3 regions of the Pseudomonas sp. TE3786 genome follow, and region 3 is predicted to be linked to each of the others. Evidence: predicted binding sites of a transcription regulator. Region 3 holds the regulator's gene; each other region holds the start of a gene.

Region 1 (5,014 bases), on a different contig from region 3:
AGGTGATCTGGCCGGTGGCTTGTTGCCCCAGATTGACCCGCGCCACCTGCGCACCCGTGCTGTCGAGCACGTTGACGTACAGGTTGTCGGTGCCACTGGTGAGGGCAATGCTGCCTTTGAAGGTTTCGCTGGTATCCACCACCGCGGTGTCGGACGACAGAATCACCTTGCGACCCACCAGCGACGAGGCCTGCAGCGCCTGCGAAGACTGGGTGCTGGAGAGAATGCTCTCCACGCTGGTGTTGAGATTGTCGAGACTTTCCACTTGGGTGAACTGGGCCAGTTGCGCCACGAATTCACTGTTGGTTTGTGGGTCCAGTGGGTTCTGGTTGTTCATTTGTGCAACCAACAATTGCAGGAACTGATCCTTGCCCAGGGACTTGTCCGTGCTGGTTGTGTCCTTGACGGCATACTGGTCCAGTATCGAACTCTGGGTGCTTACGCTATCGACGGCCATTTCTTTCCCCTACGTTCGGCTTACTGACCCAGGGTCAGAACCTTGGTCATCATTTGTTTGGCGGTATTCATCATTTCGGTGTTGGTCTGGAACGCGCGGCTGGCGGAAATCATGTCAGCCATCTCTTCCACCACATTGACGTTCGGGTAGTAGACGTAACCGTCCTTGTCCGCCGCCGGGTGATTGGGTTCGTAGCGCGGGGTCAGACTGCTCTGGTCTTCCACCACACCCATCACCTGTACGCCACGACCGGAGTTGTCCTGATCGGCAAACAGCGAACCACGGTCGCCGTTCTGCTGGGCTTGCTGGTCGGTGAACATGGTGGCGAACACCGGGTGACGGGCGCGGTAGGTCTTGTCGACGCTGGACGACACGGTCTCGGCGTTGGCGATGTTGCTGGAGATGGTGTTCAGGCGGGTGGTCTGAGCACTCATACCGGTACCGGCGATATTGAAGACACTGGAAAGGGACATGACGTTGGTCTCCGTTATTCGCCGCGAATCGCAGCAACAAGGCCTTTGAATTTGGCGTTCAGCAGAGTGAAGCTGGCTTGGAAATTCACCGCGTTCTCTGCGTAATTGGATTGCTCGATCTGCTCATCGACGGTGTTCTGGTCAATCGATGGCTGCGTCGGCACGCGGTAGTTCATGCCTGCGGTGCCGGCATCCAGCCCTTCAGCAGCAATATGGCTGGTGTTGGTGGTGGCCAGCGAGAAGGAACCGTTCTTGCTCTTGTCCGCCTGGGCGGCGAGCACCGAGGCGAAGTCCATATCACGGGCCTTGAAATTGGGGGTGTCGGCGTTGGCGAGGTTGTTGGCCAACACTTCGGCACGCTGGGAGCGAAAGCCCAATGCCTTTTCGTGAATGCCGAGTGCTGAATCGAAGCTGATGCTCATGTCTGCGAACCTTGCCAACTGGCGAACTGGTTTTCCGTGCAGAACAATTAGCAAAGCTTATGCCAACTAATTTAGCTCTTATAAATCAACTAGTTGAAAAATTATCCAGCTGATTTCAGCGCCGGACCGGCAAGGCTTTTCCGCTGCCCGGCAATGGCGACGGGGTTGCCGGTTGAGGGTTTGCCGCTTGCGGCAAATAACCAGCACTAGCGCAATGCGCCCGGCCATTGGGAGTTCCCGTCTACAAACTCAAGCGAAAAATGCCATAGGTGCGAGTGATTTCCCCTACTGAGTGAGCAAGGTCCACGCCGAACAATCGACACCCCTCAATACCGGCCAAAAACCTGTACTCAGTTAGGAAACATCCCATGCACCACCCAACAACACCGCGACTATCACTACTCACCCTCGCCACCCTGGCGACCCTTGCCATGGCATCCAACGCTCACGCGATGCGTAACGGTACGCAACTGATTGGCGGCCTGGTTCCGCACTGGGCCGTTGGCAATTTCAGTTGCTCCGGTACCCTGATTACACCTCGGGTGGTTTTAACCGCCGGACACTGCACGGAGGCCAATCCAACACTCGGCTTCTACCACCGCTTAACAGGACAAGTGTATTACGGCAACACAGCGAGCTATCCACAGCATCATGGCCCGTTCGGCGACGTGGGCATCGTAATGATGGATACCCGGTTCGGTGGCTCAGGCGACGTTTCGACGGCTCCTATTGCCACTTATCAGGAAGAAAAACAGGTCACCCAGGGCAGTGATAACCCGGCGACCAGTAAGACACCCTTGGTGATCTACGCAAAAGACACCCCCACCGGCAACTTCAGCACGAACGCCCGAATTGCAGACGCATATTGGGACCCGCGCCATAACGACCTCTCTGTAATTCCAGATGGCCCGCCAATGATTTATCGCTCTGCGCACACCTTCCGCGCACTGGAGCCCGAACGCATGGTGGGTACAGCTGACAACGGAAATTTCTTCAAGCCCGGGTTAGTTCAGCAACTGAGCCTCAACCTTTTAAGTGATCAAAATATCGACAAAGCGGTGATCATTGCCGCAGCAACAGACGCACTAGGTGAAAACGGCGGATCGCCTATCTTTGCCGGAGACAGTGGCGGTGGCATATTTTTTCGCATGCCCAATCAAACGCTACGGTTTTTCGGCGTTGTATCTAGCGTGTACGTCCACACTCGCGCTAGCCGTCACTGGCCGTGGGTGGTGCAAACTCTTATCGATAAGGGGCTGCGAGACGATGCAATTTCACTGAGTAAAAAAGTGCTGGGCATTGGCGACTGGGGTAGCAATGATCGCAGAGGCCAAGTGGGTCAGATTTACGTCTATGACAACCCATACACCCACAAGATTGAGTACTTCCGACTGGCGAGCGTCGATAGCTCTGGCCGTTACGGGTACTTCCCCATCAACAAAAAAGACAATGAATATTGGGAGTACCTGGGCACAACGCTGCCCGATTTCGAGCAAGCCACCACACCACTGGGGGTTTGGGGAGCGAATGATAAGCATGGCACGCTGGGCGATATCTACATCTACAACAACCCTTACTCGCGCCAAGTCGAATATTTCCGTCTTACCAACCTAGGCAGTGATGGTCGGTACTGGTACTTCCCGATTAATCAGAAGGACAACGAATACTGGAAATACCTTGGCACCGACCTCCCAACCCAGCCGGCAGACCCGCGTTTTTAAGGTATCCCGCTGAAATGCAAAACGCCCGAAGCATGGCTTCGGGCGTTTTTTTGAAAGGCTTACTTAACTTTGTAGATGATGCCAGGGCTGCATTGCACCATCTGATAGTGGTCCGGCAAGCCGTTAAGCGCTTCGGATGCGCCGAGGAACAGATAGCCCCCGGGCTTCAACGTGGCGTGAATGCGCAGCAGGATGTCCTTCTTCACCTCGGCGGAGAAGTAGATCAACACGTTGCGGCAAAACACAATGTCGAACTTCCCCAGACTGGCGTAGCTGTCCAGCAGGTTGAGCGCACGGAACTCCACGCGGGTGCGAATCGCCGGTTTAATCGCAAAACGCCCGGCACCTTTGGGGTCGAAGTAACGCTGCAAACGCTCCTGAGACAGACCGCGGCCAATGGCCAGGCTGTCGTACTCACCGGATTTACAGGCTTGCAGCATGGCGCTGGAGAGATCCGTCGCCACAATCTGCACGCCGCCCTTGAGCTGGCCCAGGTTGCTGCGCTCGAACTCATCGGTCGCCATCGACAGCGAGTAAGGCTCCTGCCCCGACGACGAGGCCGCCGACCAGATGCGCAATCGCGCGCTGGGATTGGCCTTGAGCAGCTCAGGGTAAACCCGGGTTTTCAATACTTCGAAGGGATAGGTGTCGCGAAACCACAGGGTTTCGTTGGTGGTCATGGCATCGACCACCTGCTCGCGCAAACCGCCGCGCGGCATGCCTTGCATGCGTTGCACCAGTTCGCCGAGGGTTTTGATGCTGTTCTGTTCCATCAGCTTGTTCAGCCGGCTGGAGACCAGATACTGCTTGTTGGCCCCCAACACAATGCCACAGGCCTTTTCCAGGAAAATCCGGAACTGCTCAAAATCCACGTTACCTGAAGACACTAGCGCTGCCTCACCATACATATAGGTTGCTCAAGGGCCGCAAGGCCCTCAGCCCTCATTCCGAAACATTGATGCGCTCAACCACGCGGGAAGCCAGATCGTCGGGACGGAACTTCGCGAGGAAATCGTCGGCCCCTACTTTCTTCACCATAGCCTGATTGAATACGCCCGACAGGGAAGTATGCAGGAGGATATGCAATTTCTGCATGCGCGAGTCCGCGCGAATCTCAGCCGTCAGGGTATAGCCATCCATTTCCGGCATCTCGATGTCGGAAATCAGCATGATGAATTCTTCTTCCGGACGCTTGCCCTCGTCTGCCAGCTTACGCAGGAAATCCAGGGCCTGTCGGCCATCGTTGAGGGCGGTAACTTCCACGCCCACCGACTGCAGACAGCGGGTGACCTGCTTGCGTGCCACTGACGAGTCATCAACGATCAGCACATGCTTGGTCACGGCCTTGCCTTGGGTTTCCACGTCGATCACACCCACACTGATCGCTTCGGAAATAGGCGCGACTTCGGCGAGGATTTTCTCCACGTCGATGATTTCCACCAGTTGCTGGTCCAGGTGGGTCACTGCCGTCAAGTAGTGATCGCGGCCAGTACCCTTGGGTGGCGGATGAATTTCTTCCCAGTTCATGTTGACGATGCGCTCGACCGAGCGCACCAGAAAGCCCTGAACCTTGGTGTTGTATTCGGTGATGATTACGAAGCTGCTGTCCAGATCAGTGAGCCCGGCCCGGCCGGTGGCCATCGACAGATCCAGAATAGGGATGGTGCCGCCACGAATATTGGCCACCCCGCGAACCACCGGGCTGGACTTGGGCATGATGGTGAGCTTGGGGCACTGCAGCACCTCTTTCACCTTGAACACGTTGATGCCATACAACTGCTTGCTATCAAGGCGGAATAACAACAGCTCCAGTCGGTTCTGCCCCACCAACTGCGTACGCTGGTTAACCGAGTCCATCACTCCGGCCATACCCTGCCCCTCTTTAAAGTTTTGACCACCGAACCCTGCTTAGCCTAGCAGCCGGCACGGGCTTTGCTTTGA
Region 2 (5,014 bases), on a different contig from region 3:
GATGGGGTCTTCGGTGATGGTCACGGTCAGGCTGCCGTGGGTCACGGCGGCTGGCTGCACTTTGACGTTCTGGCCAATGACGATGGTGCCGGTGCGCGAGTTGATGATGACTTTCGCCACCGCCTGGCCGGCGTCCACTTCGAGATTTTCCAGAATCGACAGGTAGTCCACCCGCTGATTGGGATCCAGCGGCGCGCTGACGCGGATCGAGCCGCCGTCGATGGCCTGGGCCACGGCTGGGCCGAGCAGTTCGTTGATCTGGTCGACCATATGCTTGGCGGTGGTGAAGTCCGGGCGATTGAGATTCAGCGTCAGGGTGTTGCCCTGATCGAAACCGCTCGGCACCGGCCGCTCAACGGTGGCACCGCTGGGTATCCGGCCGGCGGACGGCACATTGACGGTAATTTTCGAACCGTCACCGCCCTCGGCATCAAAGCCGCCCACCACCAGGTTGCCCTGGGCGATGGCGTAGACGTTGCCGTCGATACCTTTCAATGGGGTCATCAGCAGACTGCCGCCGCGCAGGCTTTTGGCGTTACCAATCGAGGAGATGGTGACGTCAATGGTCTGCCCGGGCTTGGCGAACGCCGGCAGGTCGGCATGGATCGACACCGCTGCAACGTTTTTCAGCTGCACGTTGCCGCCGGTAGGCACCTTGATGCCGAACTGGGCCAGCATGTTGTTGAAGGTCTGCACAGTAAACGGCGTTTGCGTGGTCTGGTCGCCGCTGCCACTCAGGCCTACGACCAGGCCGTAGCCAATCAGCTGGTTGGAGCGCACGCCCTGAATGCTCACCAGGTCTTTGATCCGCTCAGCCTGCACCGCCGAAGCGGCGAGCAGGAGACAACAGGCGGTAAGCAGTCGTTTGATCATGACCGGCACTCAGAAAGGGAACAGCGGGCTGATAAAGAAGCGGTCGAACCAACCCGGCTGGTTGGCATCGGCAAAGGCGCCGGTTCCCGAATAAGTAATGCGTGCATCGGCGACGCGGGCGGACGACACGGTGTTGTCGGTGGCGATGTCATCGGCCCGCACCAGGCCGGCGATGCGCACCAGTTCGTCACCGGTGTTAAGGGTCATCCACTTCTCGCCACGGACCGCCAGAATGCCGTTGGGCAGCACCTCGGCAATGGTCACGGTGACCGAACCGGTCAGGCTGTTGCTCTGCGCTGCCGTGCTTTTGCCGGAGGCGTCACGGGAGCCGCCATAGGCGGCCTCCAGGCTGAGCTTGCCGGCATTGATGGGGTTGGCACCGATGTCGGGGTTGTCCACCGATACACTGCCGCCAAACAGCGAGGTGAGGCCCAGAGAGGTTTTGCTGTCCTTGGCAATATCCGAGTTGGCGTTTTTGCTCGCCGAGGTGCGCTCGTTAAGGGTGATGGTGATGATGTCACCGACACGGTAGGCCTTGCGGTCGCCATACAGGTTGTTTTCGAAACCGGTCTGGTAGATCGAGCCGTTGTTCTGCGCCGCCGGCAGCGGGGTGCGCGGCAGCACTGGCGCGTAGTAAGGGTCGTTCGGCTTGGGCGGAGGCGCAACGCAGCCGCTCAGAGCAGCGAGGCCAAGCAGGGGAAGTAGAACAAGCCGTTTCATAACGAGTACCTCACGTAATTCTTTGCTAAAGCAGTGCCAAACCGGATCGTGCCACCCTCTGCCTACCAGCTCCTTATGGCGGGCTAAACGGGCTGTGGCCAAATCCCGTCAGCGATTAAAGATTCTGGGTGATAAACGACAGCATCTGGTCCGCGGTGGAGATCACCTTGGAGTTCATCTCGTAGGCGCGCTGGGTGGTGATCATGTTGACCATCTCTTCCACCACGCTGACGTTGGAGTTTTCCAGGGTGTTCTGCTCGATGGTGCCGAGGCCGGTCAGGCCAGGAGTACCCACTTGCGGCGCACCACTGGAAGCGGTCTCCAGGAACAGGTTGTTGCCGATTGCTTCCAGGCCGCCCGGGTTGATGAAGTCCGCGGTCTGGATATTGCCGACGATCTGCGGCGTGGGATTGCCGGAGGTGGTCACCGAAGCGGTACCGTCTTCACCAACAGTGAAGGTGCGCACTTCGTTGGGCAGCACGATGGCTGGCTCCAGGGGGAAACCGTTGGAGGTCACCACTTGGCCGTCGGAGTTCAGGTGGAAGCTACCGTCACGGGTATAGGCAATGGTGCCGTCGGGCTGCAGGATCTGGAAGAAACCGCGGCCGTTGACCGCCATGTCCAGCGGCTGCTCGGTGGTTTGCAGGCTACCGGCGGTAAACATCTTCTGCGTGCCGACAATGCGCACACCGGTACCCAATTGCAGGCCGGACGGCAGTTGGCTGTCCTGGGTGCTCTGGGCACCCGGCTGACGGCGGATTTGGTAGAGCAAGTCCTGGAATTCCGCCCGGTCGCGTTTGAAACCGGTGGTGGACACGTTGGCCAGGTTGTTGGAAATGGTCGTCAGGTTCATGTCCTGGGCGGACAAACCGGTTTTACTGACCCACAGAGCCGGAAGCATGAATGTTCTCCTCGGGTGCCGGTTTCACGGCACCACGTACTGATAATTAGCTAAGTTGCAAAACACGAGCCAGGGACGTGGCGTCGTCTTCGGCCGTTCGCATCATCTTCACTTGCAGTTCGAACTGGCGGGACAGTGAGAGGATCGAGGTCATCTCCTCCACCGCGTTGACGTTGCTGGTCTCGACGAAACCGGAGGTCAGCTTGACGTTGTTATCCGCCAGCGGCGGCGTGTTGCCCTTGAAATGGATCATGCCGTCGAGGCCCTTCTCCATTTGCTTGAGGTCGGGGTTGACCAGCTTGATGCGGTCAACCTCGGCCAGCACGTTCGGCGCTTCGCCGAGGGCACGAATGGTGATGGTGCCGTCTTCGCCGATCTCCACCTTCTGCTCCGGCGGCACGGCAATCGGCCCGCCATTGCCCAATACCGGCAAACCGCTGCCGGTGCGCAACTGGCCAAGAGCATCGATCTTCAGGCTGGCGGTCCGCACATAGGCTTCGCTGCCATCGGCGGCTTGCACGGCCATCCAGCCCTGGCCACTGATGGCCACATCCATGGGGTTGCCGGTGTCCTGCAGGGTGCCGGGAGTGAAGTCGGTACCCGGGCGCTCGCTCATGGCGTAAACGCGCGAGGGAAAGCTGTCGCCGAACACCTGCATGGAACGCGCTTGTTCGAAGTCACGGCGAAAACCGTTGGTAGAGATGTTCGCCAAATTGTTGGCATGGGCGCGTTGGGCCAGAGTGTTCTGGCTAGCCCCTGTCATGGCGACGTACAGCATTTTATCCATGGTATTTCTCCGAGATTGGGCCCTGCCAAACGCTGGCGGCCTGCGGCTCTATGCAAGCTACAAAGCAGGCATCGTGCCAATCCCGAATATTTTCTGTACACCATTGATAAGAAAGGAATTTTATAAACAACAAAGGGCTTCCAAAGAAGCCCCTTGCAGGTCTGCGGCGACGGTTTGCCGCCAGCGGCAAGCGCCGGCGCCAAAGAGTTAACGCAGGTTGATGATGGTTTGCGTCACCGCGTTTTCGGTCTCGATGGTTTTGGCGTTGGCCTGATAGTTACGCTGCGCCACGATCAGGTCGACCAGCTCGGTGGAGATATCCACGTTGGAAGATTCCAACGCACCCGCCGTCAACGAACCGAGGGTGCCGGCACGCGGAGTACCGATTACCGGCTCACCGGAATCAGCGGATTGCACCCAGGAGGTTTTACCCACTGGGGTCAGACCCTGCACGTTGGCGAAGTTGGCCAGAATCACCTGCCCCTGAATCTTCGACTGACCGTTGGTGTAGCGGGCGAACATCTGCCCGGTGTCGTCGATTTCCAGGCCCGCCAGCTGGCCGGTGGTGTAACCGTCCTGGGTCACGGCGTTGACCGCGAAGGTGCTGGAGAACTGCGTGGAGCCGCGGATATCGAAGGAGATATTCGCCGCCGCGGTAGCGCCATTGGACGACCAGGTGGCCGGTGTCGCGCCATCCGACTGAGCCGGTACCCAGCCATCGATACTCAGCTGGTTGTTGGCGTAGGAAAGGCCCGGGGTGTTGGCGGTGATATTGGCCAGATCCAGCTGCCCGGAACCGTCGAACGGAATGGTCGCGCTCAGCGGCGTGGTGGCGGTCGGGTCGAGCGGGTTACGCCCGTCGATCAGCACATTCATGGTCCAGTTGTTCGCCACCGGCGGTGTTGCAGCCGGGTCGGCATTGTTCACGAAGTACTGAGTCATCACATGGGCGTTGCCCTGGGCGTCGTAAATATTCACCGACGTCGACGAGGTGTAGCTGGTGGGATCGCTCGGGTCGAATGGCGTGGTGGTCGGCGCCTTGCTGCTGGAGTTCAGGTTGAAGCTCTGGGAAATGGCGGTGGTGGCCTTCGGCGCCTGGTTGGAGGTCTGAATGCTCAGATCACCTACCACGCCATTTTGCAGCTGACCGTTGCCGTCTACCGAATAACCCTGCAGGCGATAACCGTTGTTGTCGACGACATAGCCGGACTTGTCGGTACCGAAGTAACCGGCACGGGTGTAGCTGATCGAACCGTTGTTGCTGGTGACGAAAAAGCCGTTGCCGTTGATCCCCATGTCCAGGGCGTTTTCGGTGTAATCGATGGTGCCCTGGTTGAACAGTTGGGCCACGTTGCCCAGCAACACGCCACTACCGATGGCGTTGCTGCTGGCGCCCATCATGGACGAGGAATACAGGTCCTGGAATTCGGCACGGGACTGTTTGAAGCCCACGGTGCCGGCGTTGGCGATGTTGTTACCAGTGATATTCAGGTCACTGGAGGCGGCCTTGATACCGCTAAGTCCGATATTGAACGACATGGGATGCTCCTGAACGCCGGGCTGCCGGCAGTTATTGACCTATCACTTGAACTTTGGAAATGCCGATGCTGCCGAGGCCCGCAAGGTTGAGCAGCATCTCGCCGCCATTCACACCCAGGGTCACGCTATCGACGTTGGCCGGCAGGCTGGTGCCCATCGCCACTTCTTTACCGCCTACCGACGCCAAGGCATCG
Region 3 (5,014 bases):
CCAAAGACCGCATTGTGCTGATCGACCAGGCCAAGGTGATTCAGGAAGGCAACACCTTCGAAGGCGAGAAGATCGTCTATGACACCCAGCGCCAGATCGTCAACGCCGGCCGCGCCAATGGCACCAACGTGACCAGCCCGCGCCCACGCATCGACATGGTCATCCAGCCGAAGAACAAACCCGCTGGCGCCCCACCAGCCAATCAGCAGGCGCAGTAATGGCGATTCTCAAAGCCCAGCACCTGGCCAAAGCCTACAAGGGCCGCCAGGTGGTTCGTGATGTCAGCGTATCCATCGAAAGCGGCCAGATCGTTGGCCTGCTGGGCCCCAACGGTGCCGGCAAGACCACCTGCTTCTATATGATCGTCGGCCTGGTGAATGCCGACCAGGGCCGCGTGCTGATCGACCAACAGGACGTCACCCACCTGCCCATGCACGGCCGCGCACGCGCCGGTATCGGCTATCTGCCGCAGGAAGCCTCGATCTTCCGCAAGCTGTCGGTGGCCGACAACATCATGGCGATCCTGGAAACCCGCAAGGAACTCGACAGCGCCGGGCGTCGCAAGGAACTGGAAAGCCTGCTGCAGGAATTCCACATCAGCCATATCCGCGACAACCTCGGCATGAGCCTGTCCGGTGGCGAACGCCGCCGGGTGGAAATCGCCCGCGCCCTGGCCACAGCACCGAAATTCATCCTGCTGGATGAACCCTTCGCCGGCGTCGACCCGATCTCCGTTGGCGATATCAAACAGATCATTCACCACCTCAAGGCCAAAGGCATAGGCGTGCTGATCACCGATCACAACGTGCGTGAAACGCTGGATATCTGCGAGACCGCCTATATCGTCAACGACGGCCAGCTGATTGCCGAAGGCGACGCGCAAACCATCCTGGCCAACCAGCTGGTGAAAGAGGTTTATCTGGGCCACGAGTTCCGCCTGTAAAGCCTCCCTGTAGCGCGTGTCTGTACAGTAAAAAAGACACGCCCTACAGACTTCGATTGAGGACTAGGCAAACACCTCAAACATAGGCATATAATTTGCTTCCTGGTGGCGTCTCGGCGCCCTCGTTGTGGAAAGCGCGTATGCGCCGGCGAATAAGGTCTTAAGCCCCCTCCATGAAACCATCGCTAGTCCTAAAAATGGGCCAGCAGCTGACGATGACACCGCAGCTGCAACAAGCCATCCGCTTACTCCAACTGTCCACCCTGGATCTGCAGCAAGAGATCCAAGAGGCACTGGAGTCCAATCCCATGCTCGAACGCCAGGAAGAAGGCGAGGACTTCGACAATAGCGACCCGTTGGCCGATGGTGCCGAAAGCGCCCCCCCCGCGCCGAACAACGAAGAGTCCTACCAAGACACCAGCTACCAGGAAACTTCGGCACCCACCGTCGACAACCTGGAGGAAGGTGAATGGAACGAACGCATTCCCAATGAGCTTCCCGTCGACACCGCCTGGGAAGACATCTACCAGACCAGCGCCAGCAGCCTACCCTCCAACGACGATGACGAGTGGGACTTCACCACCCGCACCTCGGCTGGCGAAAGCCTGCAAAGCCACATGCTCTGGCAGCTCAACCTGGCACCGATGTCCGACAAGGACCGGCTGATTGCCGTCACCCTGATCGACTGCATCAACGACCAGGGCTATCTGGAAGAAACCCTCGAAGAAGTGCTGGACGCTTTCGACCCTGAGCTGGATATCGAGCTCGACGAAGTCGAAGCCGTGCTGCACCGCATTCAACAATTCGAACCCTCCGGCATTGGTGCCCGCGACCTGCGCGAATGCCTGCTGTTGCAACTGCGTCAGCTGCCGGCAAAAACCCCGTGGCTGGCCGAAGCGCAGCGTCTGGCCGGTGATTACCTCGACCTGCTGGGCGGCCGCGATTACAGCCAACTGATGCGCCGCATGAAGCTCAAGGAAGATGAGCTGCGTCAGGTCATCGAACTGATTCAAAGCCTCAACCCGCGCCCGGGTTCGCAGATCGAAGCCAGTGAGCCGGAATATGTGGTGCCCGATGTGATCGTGCGCAAGCACAACGATCGCTGGCTGGTGGAGCTGAACCAGGAAGCCATGCCGCGCCTGCGGGTCAACCCGCAATACGCCGGCTTCGTGCGGCGTGCCGACTCCAGCGCCGACAACACCTTTATGCGCAATCAGCTGCAAGAGGCGCGCTGGTTTATCAAGAGCCTGCAGAGCCGCAACGAAACGCTGATGAAAGTCGCCAGCCAGATCGTCGAGCACCAGCGCGGTTTTCTCGATTACGGCGACGAGGCCATGAAGCCTCTGGTTCTGCATGACATCGCCGAAGCGGTGGGCATGCACGAATCGACCATTTCCCGCGTCACCACGCAGAAATTCATGCATACCCCGCGCGGTATTTACGAGCTGAAGTACTTCTTCTCCAGCCACGTCAGTACCTCCGAAGGCGGCGAATGCTCGTCCACAGCGATACGCGCAATCATCAAAAAACTGGTTGCAGCGGAAAATGCGAAAAAGCCGTTGAGTGACAGCAAGATCGCTGGTTTACTGGAGGCACAGGGCATTCAGGTAGCCCGTCGCACAGTCGCCAAATACCGCGAATCCCTCGGGATAGCGCCCTCCAGTGAACGTAAGCGACTGATGTAAACGTTATTCAGGGTTCGACCCGGCACCTGCTGCGAACCCTGCTCTGGCAAGACGGCTACACTGATCCAAGGCCAAAGTGTTCCGGCGACAAGCCCGTTAGCTTGTCTCTTACACACGGCAATAAGGAGAAAGCGGTATGCAAGTCAACATCAGTGGACATCAGCTGGATGTGACCGACGCCCTACGCGACTACATCGACGAAAAACTCAGTCGATTAGAACGCCACTTCGACAAGATCACCAACGTGCAAGTGACCATGGAGGTCGAGAAGCTCAAACAGAAAATCGAAGCGACTTTGCACATCGCCGGGGGCGAAGTGGTCGCCAACGCCGAACATGACGACATGTACGCAGCTATCGATCTACTCACCGACAAACTCGACCGCCAACTTATCAAACATAAGGAAAAGCAGCTGGGTCGCCTGCAAGGCGCCACAGTTCGCTGACACCACCCCAACCCATGATTCGACTTGAAAATATCCTGACCCCCGGCCGCTCCCTTGTGGGCGTGCCGGGTGGCAGCAAAAAGCGTGTACTCGAACAAATCGCCAACCTGGTCGCCCGCGAACTGCCCGATCTGGATGGACAAGACATTTTCGAAAGCCTGGTGGCCCGTGAAAAACTAGGCTCCACCGGCTTTGGCAATGGCATCGCCATCCCCCATTGCCGCCTGCCAGGTTGCACCGCTCCGATCAGCGCCCTGCTGCGCCTCGATTCCGCCGTCGACTTCGACGCCATCGACGGTGCCCCGGTCGACCTGCTGTTCGTGCTGCTGGTCCCCGAAGCTGCCACCGATGAACACTTGGAACTGTTGCGCCAGATCGCCAGCATGCTCGACCGCAGCGATGTCCGCGAACAACTGCGCCACGCCCCCACCAGCGAACGTCTGTATCAGGTTGTCGTAGACGTACAAAACGGCCGCTAGGCGAACGGGTGACTGTGCATGCGTTTGATCATCGTCAGTGGCCGGTCCGGTTCAGGCAAGAGCACAGCGCTCGATGTGCTCGAAGACAACGGTTTCTACTGCATCGATAACCTGCCCGCCGGGCTGTTGCCTGAGCTGGCCGAACGCTCCTTGTTGCACACCGAGCTGGTGCAACCGCTGGTTGCGGTGTCCATCGACGCACGCAACCTGCCCAGCCAGCTCAAGCGTTTTCCCGAACTGCTCGCCGAAGTGCGCGCCCGGCATATCCAGTGCGATGTGCTGTATCTGGATGCCGACGACGAAACCCTGCTCAAGCGCTTTTCCGAAACCCGTCGCCGGCACCCGCTGACCACCGACGAGCGCTCGCTGGCCGAAGCCATCCACGACGAAAGCCTGCTGCTCAGCCCGATCACCGATCTGGCTGACCTGAAGATCGACACCACCCACCTGAACCTCTATCAGCTGCGCGATACCCTCAAGCTGCGCCTGCTGAACAAGCCCGAGCCGGGCACGGCGTTTCTGGTCGAGTCGTTCGGATTCAAGCGTGGCATGCCGGTGGATGCCGATCTGGTCTTCGACGTCCGCTGCCTGCCCAACCCCTACTGGAAACCCGAGTTGCGCGAGCACTCCGGGCTGGACAGCGTGGTGGCCGAATACCTGCAGGAGCAGCCGGACGTACAGGAAATGTACGACGATATTTATGCTTATCTGCACAAATGGCTGCCGCGTATCGCCGCCAGCAACCGCTCTTATGTCACGGTCGCCATTGGCTGCACCGGCGGTCATCACCGCTCGGTGTACCTGGCGGACCGTCTGGGCAAAGAACTGAAGAAAACCCTGAAAAATATCCAGGTTCGTCATCGCGACCTGTAGAGTCGCTGAACCTTTGTAGAAGGACTTATGCAGCGATGCCTGCCTGTGAAATCACCATCATCAACAAGCTCGGCCTGCACGCCCGCGCCGCCGCCAAATTCGTTGGCGTAGCCGGTCGTTTCCCCTGCCAGATCCGTATTGGTCGCAGTCCGGAAAGCTGCGTCGACGGCAAAAGCATCATGGCCGTCATGATGTTGGCGGCCGGCAAAGGCACCGCCATCCACCTGAGCACCGACGGCGAGCAGGGGGATGAAGCCCTGGCGGCGCTGGTGGAATTGATCAACAACCGCTTCGACGAAGGCGAGTAACACCCTCCCCGCCGTGTCCATCAGCACGGCACTCAGCAGCCTCAAGCGGGATAAACAACTCGCTCAATGAACTGCGCAGACAGCGTACCCCAGCATCGGCGCACGCCCATCCGTACGCCTGAGAGGGGAAAAATCAGCTACCGGCGACCGTCATTTTCTCGATCAACACCGAGCCGGTACGGGTATTGCCGCGCAGCTCCAGGTCATTACCCACGGCGACAATCTGCTTGAACATATCGCGCAGATTGCCGGCGATGGTCACCTCCTGCACAGGAAACTGG

What was found. Region 3 encodes sigma-54, which starts transcription at its own class of promoters, with help from an activator protein. Its sites were predicted from a motif close to ANTGGCATNNANNTTGCTNT; they were not measured.
Region 1: the regulator sigma-54 is predicted to act here: its motif matches at 1,400-1,419, upstream of flgB (flagellar basal body rod protein FlgB).
Region 2: the regulator sigma-54 is predicted to act here: its motif matches at 3,343-3,362, upstream of ACVW0Y_RS07660 (flagellar basal body rod protein FlgF).

What each region holds. Positions count from the first base shown of each region.
Region 1 covers NZ_JBSRZF010000005.1:35,452-40,465, reverse strand. Annotated here, with positions in the region: gene ACVW0Y_RS07650 (flagellar hook assembly protein FlgD) at 1-457, opposite strand, end outside; gene flgC (flagellar basal body rod protein FlgC) at 478-930, opposite strand; gene flgB (flagellar basal body rod protein FlgB) at 945-1,352, opposite strand; gene ACVW0Y_RS07635 (trypsin-like serine protease) at 1,721-3,073, shown strand; gene cheR (protein-glutamate O-methyltransferase CheR) at 3,133-3,960, opposite strand; gene ACVW0Y_RS07625 (chemotaxis protein CheV) at 4,016-4,942, opposite strand.
Region 2 covers NZ_JBSRZF010000005.1:40,524-45,537, reverse strand. Annotated here, with positions in the region: gene ACVW0Y_RS07675 (flagellar basal body P-ring protein FlgI) at 1-873, opposite strand, end outside; gene flgH (flagellar basal body L-ring protein FlgH) at 883-1,593, opposite strand; gene flgG (flagellar basal-body rod protein FlgG) at 1,709-2,494, opposite strand; gene ACVW0Y_RS07660 (flagellar basal body rod protein FlgF) at 2,541-3,281, opposite strand; gene flgE (flagellar hook protein FlgE) at 3,489-4,820, opposite strand; gene ACVW0Y_RS07650 (flagellar hook assembly protein FlgD) at 4,852-5,014, opposite strand, start outside.
Region 3 covers NZ_JBSRZF010000012.1:140,777-145,790, reverse strand. Annotated here, with positions in the region: gene lptA (lipopolysaccharide transport periplasmic protein LptA) at 1-218, shown strand, start outside; gene lptB (LPS export ABC transporter ATP-binding protein) at 218-943, shown strand; gene ACVW0Y_RS14830 (RNA polymerase factor sigma-54) at 1,117-2,628, shown strand; gene hpf (ribosome hibernation-promoting factor, HPF/YfiA family) at 2,765-3,073, shown strand; gene ptsN (PTS IIA-like nitrogen regulatory protein PtsN) at 3,088-3,552, shown strand; gene rapZ (RNase adapter RapZ) at 3,571-4,425, shown strand; gene ACVW0Y_RS14810 (HPr family phosphocarrier protein) at 4,461-4,733, shown strand; gene pmbA (metalloprotease PmbA) at 4,867-5,014, opposite strand, start outside.